Regions from separate parts of the Mycobacterium sp. NGS66 genome, predicted to be linked through region 1. Evidence: riboswitches for the same ligand, from Rfam matches in the RefSeq annotation. Region 1 holds a riboswitch; the other holds the start of a gene.

Region 1 (4,709 bases):
AGGGATACCACGTCACGACGCCGCACGAACTGCGCTCGGCGCTGTCTGAGGCGCTCGCGACGCAGGGACCGTCGATTGTCAACTGTGTGCTCGACACGGCTGCCGGGGTGGAAAGTGGCCACCTGGCGGGCCTCAACCCGGCCAGTGCGGCCACCCGCGCGCCGAGTTCGGTCGGCGCCGACGGGTGACGGTCGGCAGTACCCGGTATCGGGGTGGAAGTCGTCCCGGACGTTCAAACGGAGAATTCCCCCGCCGCGGGCTGCCGAGCGCCGCTAATATTGCGGCCAAGCTAACAGACGAGTGTTTGCTAGAGATATCTATAGGGTAGAGCCGACTAGAATAGTTCCATGTTCATCGCACCATCTCGGAGAGTGAAGCCCTTGCGTCGAGCAGTTCGTTATCTGTTCGTTATGGTCGCAATCTCGGCGATGACCATGGCAGGACCGGTCACCCGCAGCGTTGCGGCGGTTCCCGCACCCCGGCCGGTTCCGGGCGTGGAGTCGGTTTTGCCGGCCAACGGTGCGGTGGTCGGGGTGGGCCATCCGGTTGTGGTGACGTTCACCGCCCCGGTTGCCGATCGTGCCGCGGCCCAGCGGTCCATTCGCGTGCTCTCTCCGAGCAACTTGACCGGACACTTCGAATGGGTCGAGAACAACGTCGTGCAGTGGGTGCCAGACCACTATTGGCCCAGCCATACCCGCGTCTCAGTCGAGGTACAGGGTCTGGGCACCGGCTTCGAAACCGGTGATGCATTGCTGGGCGTCGCCAGCATCTCCGCGCACACCTTCACCGTGAGCAAAAACGGCGAGGTGCTCCGCACGATGCCCGCGTCGATGGGTAAGCCCAGCCGCCCGACGCCTATCGGCAACTTCAGCGCGATGTCCAAAGAGCGCACCGTCGTGATGGACTCCCGCACCATCGGTATCCCGCTGAGCTCACCCGACGGCTACCGAATCGTCGCCTCGTACGCGGTGCGTGTCACTTCGAGCGGCGTTTACGTGCACTCGGCCCCGTGGTCAGTGGACTCGCAGGGCTACGCCAACGTCAGTCACGGTTGCATCAATCTGAGTCCGGACAACGCCGCCTGGTACTTCAACATGGTGAACATCGGCGACCCGATCAACGTGGTTGCTTGACCATCGCCGCGCTAACCGCAACGGCCACAGGCAAATTCCAATATTTCGTCGAAACGTGCTGCGGCCGAGTCAGTTTGGCAGTTTGCCCTTCAACGCGGCGTCCTGCTTACGGCCGATATCTTTTGCAAACTCGGGATCCGTCGGGTCGTTGGGCGCGCTGTCGAATTCCAGGCTGACCAACGCCTTGCCCTGGGTGAACAACAAGACGGTCACCGCTTGGGAATTGTCCGGCGCCGCCCCGGAGATGATTGCCCCGCCGTCGCCGACGTCGGCGGGCTGCCAGGTGCCGGTGACCTTGCTGGCGTAGTTGTTCTTGGTGTTCTCGAGTCCTAACTTCGCCGTCTTGGCTTCATTGACCAGCAAGATGCTGTCGCCGATGCGGCGGCTGTTGTCCCCGTTGGTAAACAGCTGCGAGACACCTGGGGCGCCGTTCGGATTCTGCACCGGGTCGGAGGCGCTGAAATCCTGGCCGATATCGGTCACCGGGATCAGCAAATTCGTGTAGTCGGCCTTCGGTGGATATGGCGGGCCGGCCGACGTGCTCGGGGCGATGGACGGCAACGACCCTGGGCTCTCACCGGGGCCGCAGCCGGTGGTCGCGGCGCTCACCACGACGGTGACCACCGCGCAGCCGGCGAGTGTTTTCCGAGAAAGCTTCATGGCATTCCTTCCAAACCCGTCACCAGTGTGCCGCGGCGCCTGACGCTACTGGGAATCGTGGGCGGGAACAAGGGCGCCGCTCCCGCTGTTGCGCACCGGCATGGGCCGCGATTATCGGCAGGTTAGGAGTTCACAATGACGGCTGCAGTGGCGCGCGCCGTACGGTTCGACCGTTACGGGGGCCGGGATGTGTTGTACGTGGCGGACATCGACATGCCGACGCCAGGCCCGGGGGAGGTGGTGGTCGAAGTTCGCGCCGCGGGGATCAACCCCGGCGAGGCCGGCATCCGGGTGGGAGCGATGCACGAGATGTTCCCGGCCACCTTCCCGTCCGGCGAGGGCAGCGACCTCGCCGGCGTCGTGACGGCGGTGGGCCCTGGAGTCACCGAATTGGCGGTCGGCGACGAGGTGCTGGGATTCAGCCTCCGCCGGTCCAGCCACGCCACCCACACGGCCGTGCCGGTGGGCCAGCTGATCCGCAAACCTCCTGAATTGAGTTGGGCGGTCGCGGGATCGCTGTATGTGGTCGGCGCGACGGCCTACGCGGCGGTCCGGGCGGTCGCGCCCCAGCCGGGCGAGACGGTCGCCGTCTCTGCGGCCGCCGGTGGAGTCGGCAGCCTGGTCGTGCAGCTATTGGTCCTGCGCGAGGCGGTGGTCCTGGGTATTGCGGGGCCGGGCAACGCGGACTGGCTGCGCACGCATGGCGTCACGCCGATCGCATATGGAGACGGGCTGGCCGAACGGCTGCGGGACGCGGCGCCGGACGGGATTGACGCATTCATCGACCTCTTCGGTCCGGAGTACGTCCAGCTCGCCGTCGACCTCGGCGTCGCACCCGAGCGGATCGACACCATCATCTCGTTTCAGAAAGCCGCCGAGGTCGGCGCGAAAACCGAAGGCAGCATGGAAGCGTCGACACCGGAAGTGCTTTCCGAGATCGCCGGCCTGATCGCCAGCGGCGCCATCGACTTCGACGTCGCCGCGACCTATCCGCTGGAGCGGGTGGCCGACGCGTTCGAAGAACTCGAGCGCCGGCACACGCACGGCAAGATCGTCCTGCTGCCGAATGGCTGAATCACCCGCGAGCAGACGCAAAGTTCCCCGAAAGTGGTGTTTTCGGGGGACTTTGCGTCTGCTCGCCGTGGGATTAGCGGCGCACGGTGTCGGACGGATGCCCGCCGAGCGAGGCCGTGATCACCGCGATCGGCATGCGCGACACATACAGGTCGGCCCGCTGCTGCGGAGTAGGTGTGTGCCATCCACACAACCTTTTCGCCAGCAACCGCCCAGTGCGCAGCAGCGCGCGCCGGGGCGTCCGCGACGCCTTTTCAGCACCGGTAACACGGTGTGCAACAACGAAAGCCATGATTCATCTCCTGCCTGAACGTCGACCGGTTCATGGCATTTCAGAACGAAAAGCTCAGGCGGCTACGAGAATGCCGGAACCGGATCGGAACAAGATGGATTGCGGATAGGGACTATCGCTGGGACTCATCTCGCCCTCACCTCCTCACGGCCAGGACACACGCGGGTGTCACCACACTGCGCTGCACAGAAGAGGCAAACGCCCGGCGGGCATGTCATCAAACCCGCCGAACTTACACCCCTCTCGTTGGAGCTTTGGCACTGCACGGCGTATCTGGACCATCGCCCAGAAGCCACTTGGGCTCGACCCTTGGGTCCGGGAAGAGCTGTCCTGACCCGGGGCGTCTCTCGACGTTCGAGGTCAGTGGCCTGTATCCATGCAGACGCCTCACCTAACGAGGTGCATGCAGAAGCCATGCTCGCACTCTGACCCGTTGCTCGTCAAACGCTGTATGCGATGGCGCCCTAGGCTGTCGGATCATGGCCATCACATTGCAAGACCCCAGGATCGTGACCGCGCTCGACCGGATGTACACCGAGGCGAAGAACCAGATGTCGCTGTTGCGCGAGAAACGTGAAGAGCTGGGTCGTGCGATGACCACCGAAGAGCGCACCGAGGCGATGAGCGAGTTCTACATCCCGGTGACGCCCGAAGCCGGGCGGTTGCTGTACGCGCTGGTGCGCGCCACCCGCCCGGCCACCGTGGTGGAATTCGGGATGTCGTTCGGCATCTCCGCCATTCATCTGGCTGCGGCGGTGCGCGACAACGGCGACGGCCGGGTGGTGACCACTGAACTCAGCGAAACCAAGATAGCCGCGGCCAGAAGCACATTCGCCGAGACCGGCCTTGACGATGTGATCACTATTCTGGAAGGAGACGCGCTGTGTACGCTCGCCGACCTGGACGGCAAGGTCGACTTCGTCCTGCTGGACGGGTGGAAGGATTTATATCTGCCCGTGATCGAGTTGCTCGAACCGCGGCTGTCCGCAGGTGCATTGGTTGTGGCCGACAACACGAGCGCGGCCGACACCCAGCCCTATCTGGAGCGCGTACGCAACCCCGACAACGGCTATGTCAGCTTCAACTTTCTGGTCCGCGACAGCGACAGCATGGAAATCAGTTGTCGGGCAGGCGATTAGCAGCTATCGCAGTGACTCCTCGAGCCAGGGGGTCAGCCATTTGACACCTTCCGGGGTGAGGTGGACGCCATCGCTGCGTACCTTGATGCCGTCGACCTTGGCGGTGTAAACGCCGTCCGGGCATAGCTTTTTGTTCAGGTCGAGAATCTGGACATTCGGGTGGTGGGCAACCGTGTTGCGCAGCATGGTGTTCCACTGGTTGACGCGGTCCGGTTGGTCCTCCGGATACAGGCGGCCGTCGGGCTTTTCACCGCCCCGGCTGTACGGAACCGTGGCCACCACCACGCGCACGCCGGTGGAGCTCACGATGTTCAGCGCCCGCTCGAGCTCGGCGTTGAGGTACGCGTCGAAGGTCGGATCGCCGATGTGGGTCCACTTTCCTTCGTTGACTCGGTCGACGGTCTCCCA
Region 2 (4,709 bases), on a different contig from region 1:
CAGGCCGCCCAAACCGCCCAGGCCGGCGGTGGGGCCGGCCAGCGCAGCACCAAGCCCTTCGGTCGCCGCTCCCAACGCCTCCGCAGGTTCAGTCGCGTGGCCCATCAGCCCCGTGAATGCACCTAACGTGTTACTGGGCATGTAGAAGCCCGACGAGAAGATGGTGTTCCAGATATTCGCGTTGGGCCCCCATTGATTCCAGAAGCTGTCCAGCGCAGAATTTCCCGACCCTTGCCCAGTCAGGAGGCCAGCGATTTCGCCGAGCCCGGACGTCGAGGCCGATGAGGACGACATTGGTGATGCCATCCCCTGCAGCGTGGTGGGCATGGTGGTGACCAATTGGGACAGCGTCGCCTGTGTGCTCGTCGTGCCCGCCGATGTTCCGGCGGCTTGGGTCACCACGGCAGCCTGGTTGGCCAGAGCGCTCGGGTTGGTGTTTTGCTGCGGCGCACCAAAAGGCGTCAGCTTGGATGCGGCCGCCGACGATCCGGCGTAGCCGTACATTGCCGCCGCGTCCTGGGCCCACATCTGGCCGTAATGAGCTTCGGTGGCCATGATCGCCGGGGTGTTCTGCCCCAAAACGTTGGTCGCCACCAGCGCTGCCAGCTGCGCGCGGTTGGCCGCGATCACCGGCGGCGGTACCGTCATCGCAAATGCGGTTTCATAGGCCGCTGCGGCGGCCGTGGCCTGGCTCGCGGTCTGCTCAGCCTGGGCGGCGGTGGTGTTCATCCATGCGACATAGGGTGCCGCGGCGGCCGCCATCGAGGCCGATGCCGGACCGCGCCAGCCTGCGCTGGTCAGCCCCGAGATCACCGATTCGTAGGTTGTCGCCTGCGAACGCAACTCAGCGGCGAGCCCATTCCAGGCCGATCCGGCAGCCAACATCGATGTCGCTCCTGGACCGGAATACATTCTGGCGGAGTTGATTTCCGGTGGTAACGCGCCGAAGTCAAATATCGTGGTCATCGCAGTACCCCCTTTAGAGAGTCGCAGTAGCGTTGGCTGCCTCGGTGGCAAGATACGAAGCGGCACTGGCAGCTAAGATGCGCACGAACATGTCGTGAACCGCCAGGGCTTGGGCACTTACCGCCTGATACATCGCCGCGTGCGAGCCGAATTGCGTTGCAGTCAACGCAGATACCTCGTCAGCAGCGGCGGGTACCACTGCTGTCGTCGGCAGCGCGGCGGCCGCGTTCTGGGCGGCTAGCGCCGAACCGATACCTTGCAAGTGGTTGGCCGCCGCCGACAGCATTTCCGGCTGTGTGGTCACAAAAGACATCGGACTTCTCCTTAAGGAAGGCAGACTGAAGCTGCGGCTGTGGCGGTGTCACAGCACGCGAGGACCACGCACACCGACGAAACGATGGCGTGCGTGTGTTAACCGAAGCGGCGCAAGCCGATTCAGATGATGGAAACGGTGCCGGGGCCGGATCCGAACGACATGGTCATTGGACTCGGATAGGGACTATCACCGCGACTCATCTCGCTCTCACCTCCTCACGGCCAGGACACACGGGGGTGCCGCCATAGTGCACAACGGGATGAGGTCACCCGGCGAATCAGCCAGGCGCGGCACCCCTCTCGTCAGAGCTTTGGCACTGCACGGCGTATCCGGTTGAGCCGGAAGCCACTTGGGCTCAACCCTTAAGCCGGGAAGAGCTGTCCTGACCGGGGGCGTCTTTCGACGTTCGAGGTCAGTGGCCTATATCCGTGCAGACGCCTCACCTAGCGAGGTGCATGCACGGCAATGCTCACACCAAAACCGGCGCCCGTCAACCCCCTTCACCACGTGAACCCCTGTCAATCCCCTGTGGGTCGGAGTTCGGCGACCCGAATCCGTGATGCAGGATGACCGTGAAATCAGAGTGCGGTTGTGTTTCAGCATGAATATTGTTCTCGGGATTCGGCATTCAGGGCTGTACCTTGACTTGCGTCTTTTGATTTATTGAGCAGCCTTCGTGGCCAAACCGGTAGTTTCCGCTTTTGCCTGAAGCAAGTGAGGTGAGGCAGATGGTCGATAAACCCGAGCCCGGGGGCACCCAGGCATCCCACCGAAGGATCGGCCAACGGACAATCTGCAGCGCCTGATCCACGTGCCTGATCTGGGCGCACATGCGGTCAAAGTTATTCCGCAGAACTACGGATGTCGACCGCCGTCAACAACGTTCGCTAATGGTAGGTGCTGGGGGTGTCCTTTTCACCGGTGCTTGCCGCGATCCTGCACAACGCGCCGTCGGCGGCAGTGGCCACCAACAGCTCCCGGCTGATCCGATACCGCCTCATCAACGGTCAATCACGATCGCCCAACGGGCAGTCGGCGACTGAGCCATCCCTCCTCGATTAGAAAGCAACGCTGCCCTCGGGCAGTCAGTGACGGGCAGTTCCACCACCTAGGCATCGGTCACAACAATCAGACCCGGCCGTCGTGGTTATTGCCGCAGCAGGCGACGGTCGGCATTGAAAAGTGGGGCATGCGCTCATGAGCACAGATACGCACGCGGCGACCGCGAACATCTGGGATCGCTGACTAACAAACTAATGCGGCGCCGGCAGCGGCGCCGGCGGGGAAGCTGGCCCACGACAACAAGTATTCAAGCCGCGTTGGGCCGTGCGCGTCTTCACAGTGCTCCCCCGGTGGCACCCTTACCAAGCCCGATTCACGGGCCTCAAGCTTGTCGACGGCACGTGAAACTGATCACCGCGTGGCATCCAAATTTTGACCCCATGTCTGGTGATCCTGGCTCTAGTCGAGTCAGGAAGGACGAAATAGATGCTGGCCGAGGAGGATTGGGCTGAGATCGTCGTTTGCAACCGGTCCGAGGGGTTGCCGATCAAGGCGATCGCGCGGGTGACGGGTATTTCGCGCAATACCGGGTGGGCAGCGCTGGCCTCGGACAAACCCCCGAAGTATCAGCGGCCGCCGAAAGGTGGGATCCGGACGCAGTTGAGCTGCAGATCCGACAATCGCTGTGGTTGTATCCGACGATGCCGGCGACGGTGATCGCCGAGCGGATCGGTTGGACGCGGTCGATGCGACACTGCCGGGCCGGGTGGCCGAGTTGCGGCCTGAGTCCCTTCCGGACACGGGCGCGAGGGAATATCCGGCGTCGTCGAGCATTAATTCACCCGTGTGGAAGAAACTCACCGCCTCTTCAGTGACAACGAAGTTCTGATACGAGTCTGGGTCCCACCCGATGCCCGGGGATAACTGGAAATTCCTAGGGAGTTGTCGCCTCGCCAGCTCCGTCGCGACCGCCGGGCAGATCGGGTCCATCGGGTTAGCGCCGGGCCCGAATAAGGTTTCGAACGCCACGGGCCGATTCTGGTCGAAGTCGAAGGTAAAGGAGTCGTACGTGCCTACCTGTACCGCAGGCTTCGTCCACTTAGCAGCAGCGCCACGCGCTCATCGCGCTCACCAGTCGTCCAGCCGTTTGGCCTGACGTGGCTCAGCGCCGCGCTGATGATCGCGGAACCCGCCATTAACTTTTGCGAATTCATTGCAACCACGCTTAGCCCGATCTAGCGTCATCATCTTGTGTGTGTGAACGACCCATACCAGTGCGCAGACGTGCAGCACGACTCGGCGAAGCAAGGACGCCCATGACCAACGCCGTTGCCTCGGATGTGTCCGGTTGGGGATTCGCCCGGTTCCGCGCCAGTCTGTCCCGCCGGGACGGGCTGACATTGGCCGGGATGGCCGGCTTCATCCTGATGCTCAATGTCGTCGGTTGGTGTGTGCTGGCGCTACTGGTAGCGCCAAAGAATTATGACCTGGGGCCATCGGGAGTGTTCGGCGTCGGCTTGGGTGTCACCGCGTTCCTGCTCGGGGCTCGGCACGCTTTCGACGCCGACCACATCGCCGCGGTCGACAACACCACCCGCAAGCTGGTTGGCGAGAACCGCCCGGCGATGTCGGTGGGTTTCTGGTTCTCGTTGGGCCACTCGACGGTCGTGTTCACCATTTCGCTGCTGCTGGCCTTGGGAATCCGCGCGCTCGCCGGGCAGATCGGATCCAAGGACAGCAGGTCGGCGTTGCAGGAAAACCTGGGTGTGGTCGGCACCGTCGTTTCCGGGACATTCCTGATGCTGATCGGGCTGATCAACCTGGCGGCGCTGGTCGGTATCACCAAATTATTTCGCCAGATGCGCGGCGGCGAGCTCGACGAGGTGGAGATGGAACGCCAGCTCAACGCCCGCGGTTTCATGGCCCGTGTCCTTGGGCCGATTATGCGCGCGGTCGCCAAGCCGTGGCACATGTACCCGGTCGGGCTGCTGTTCGGGCTCGGATTCGACACCGCCAGCCAGGTGGCGCTGTTGGTACTGGCCTCCGGCTCGGCGGCGTTCGCGCTGCCCTGGTATGCGATCCTTGTTCTGCCGATCCTGTTTGCCGCCGGGATGTGTTTATTCGACACCGCCGACGGGGTGTTCATGTCCCGCGCCTACGGCTGGGCCTTCCTCAAACCGGTTCGCAAGGTGTTCTACAATCTCACGATCACCGCGCTGTCGGTGGCGGTCGCCCTGATCATAGGACTGGTCGAGCTGCTCGGGCTGCTCGCCGAGAAGGCTGGTATCGATTCCGGGCCGCTGGGGTGGGTCGCGTCCCTCGACCTCGGCGTCGTCGGCTACACCGTCGTGAGCTTGTTCGTCTTTACCTGGCTCATCGCACTGGCGATCTGGCGCTTCGGGCGTATCGAGGACAAATGGACCGC

Evidence for each region. Region 1 has a riboswitch for magnesium ahead of AC5Y2L_RS03720 (hypothetical protein). Riboswitches for the same ligand answer to the same signal wherever they lie in the genome.
Region 2: it holds a riboswitch for magnesium, as region 1 does, so the genes downstream of both, AC5Y2L_RS25020 (PE family protein) here and AC5Y2L_RS03720 (hypothetical protein) in region 1, are expected to answer to the same signal.

Annotation. Positions count from the first base shown of each region.
Region 1 covers NZ_JCALCG010000001.1:758,360-763,068, forward strand. The annotation lists gene oxc (oxalyl-CoA decarboxylase) at 1-188, shown strand, start outside; gene AC5Y2L_RS03705 (L,D-transpeptidase) at 381-1,136, shown strand; gene AC5Y2L_RS03710 (hypothetical protein) at 1,206-1,796, opposite strand; gene AC5Y2L_RS03715 (NADP-dependent oxidoreductase) at 1,932-2,870, shown strand; gene AC5Y2L_RS03720 (hypothetical protein) at 2,944-3,162, opposite strand; M-box (ykoK) riboswitch at 3,394-3,568, opposite strand; gene AC5Y2L_RS03725 (O-methyltransferase) at 3,642-4,301, shown strand; gene AC5Y2L_RS03730 (acyltransferase family protein) at 4,305-4,709, opposite strand, start outside.
Region 2 covers NZ_JCALCG010000017.1:68,749-73,457, reverse strand. The annotation lists gene AC5Y2L_RS25025 (PPE family protein) at 1-966, opposite strand, end outside; gene AC5Y2L_RS25020 (PE family protein) at 980-1,279, opposite strand; M-box (ykoK) riboswitch at 1,570-1,740, opposite strand; partial or broken gene AC5Y2L_RS25015 (copper-transporting ATPase) at 2,070-2,344, shown strand; partial or broken gene AC5Y2L_RS25010 (IS21 family transposase) at 2,771-3,080, shown strand; gene nicT (Nickel transporter NicT) at 3,601-4,709, shown strand, end outside.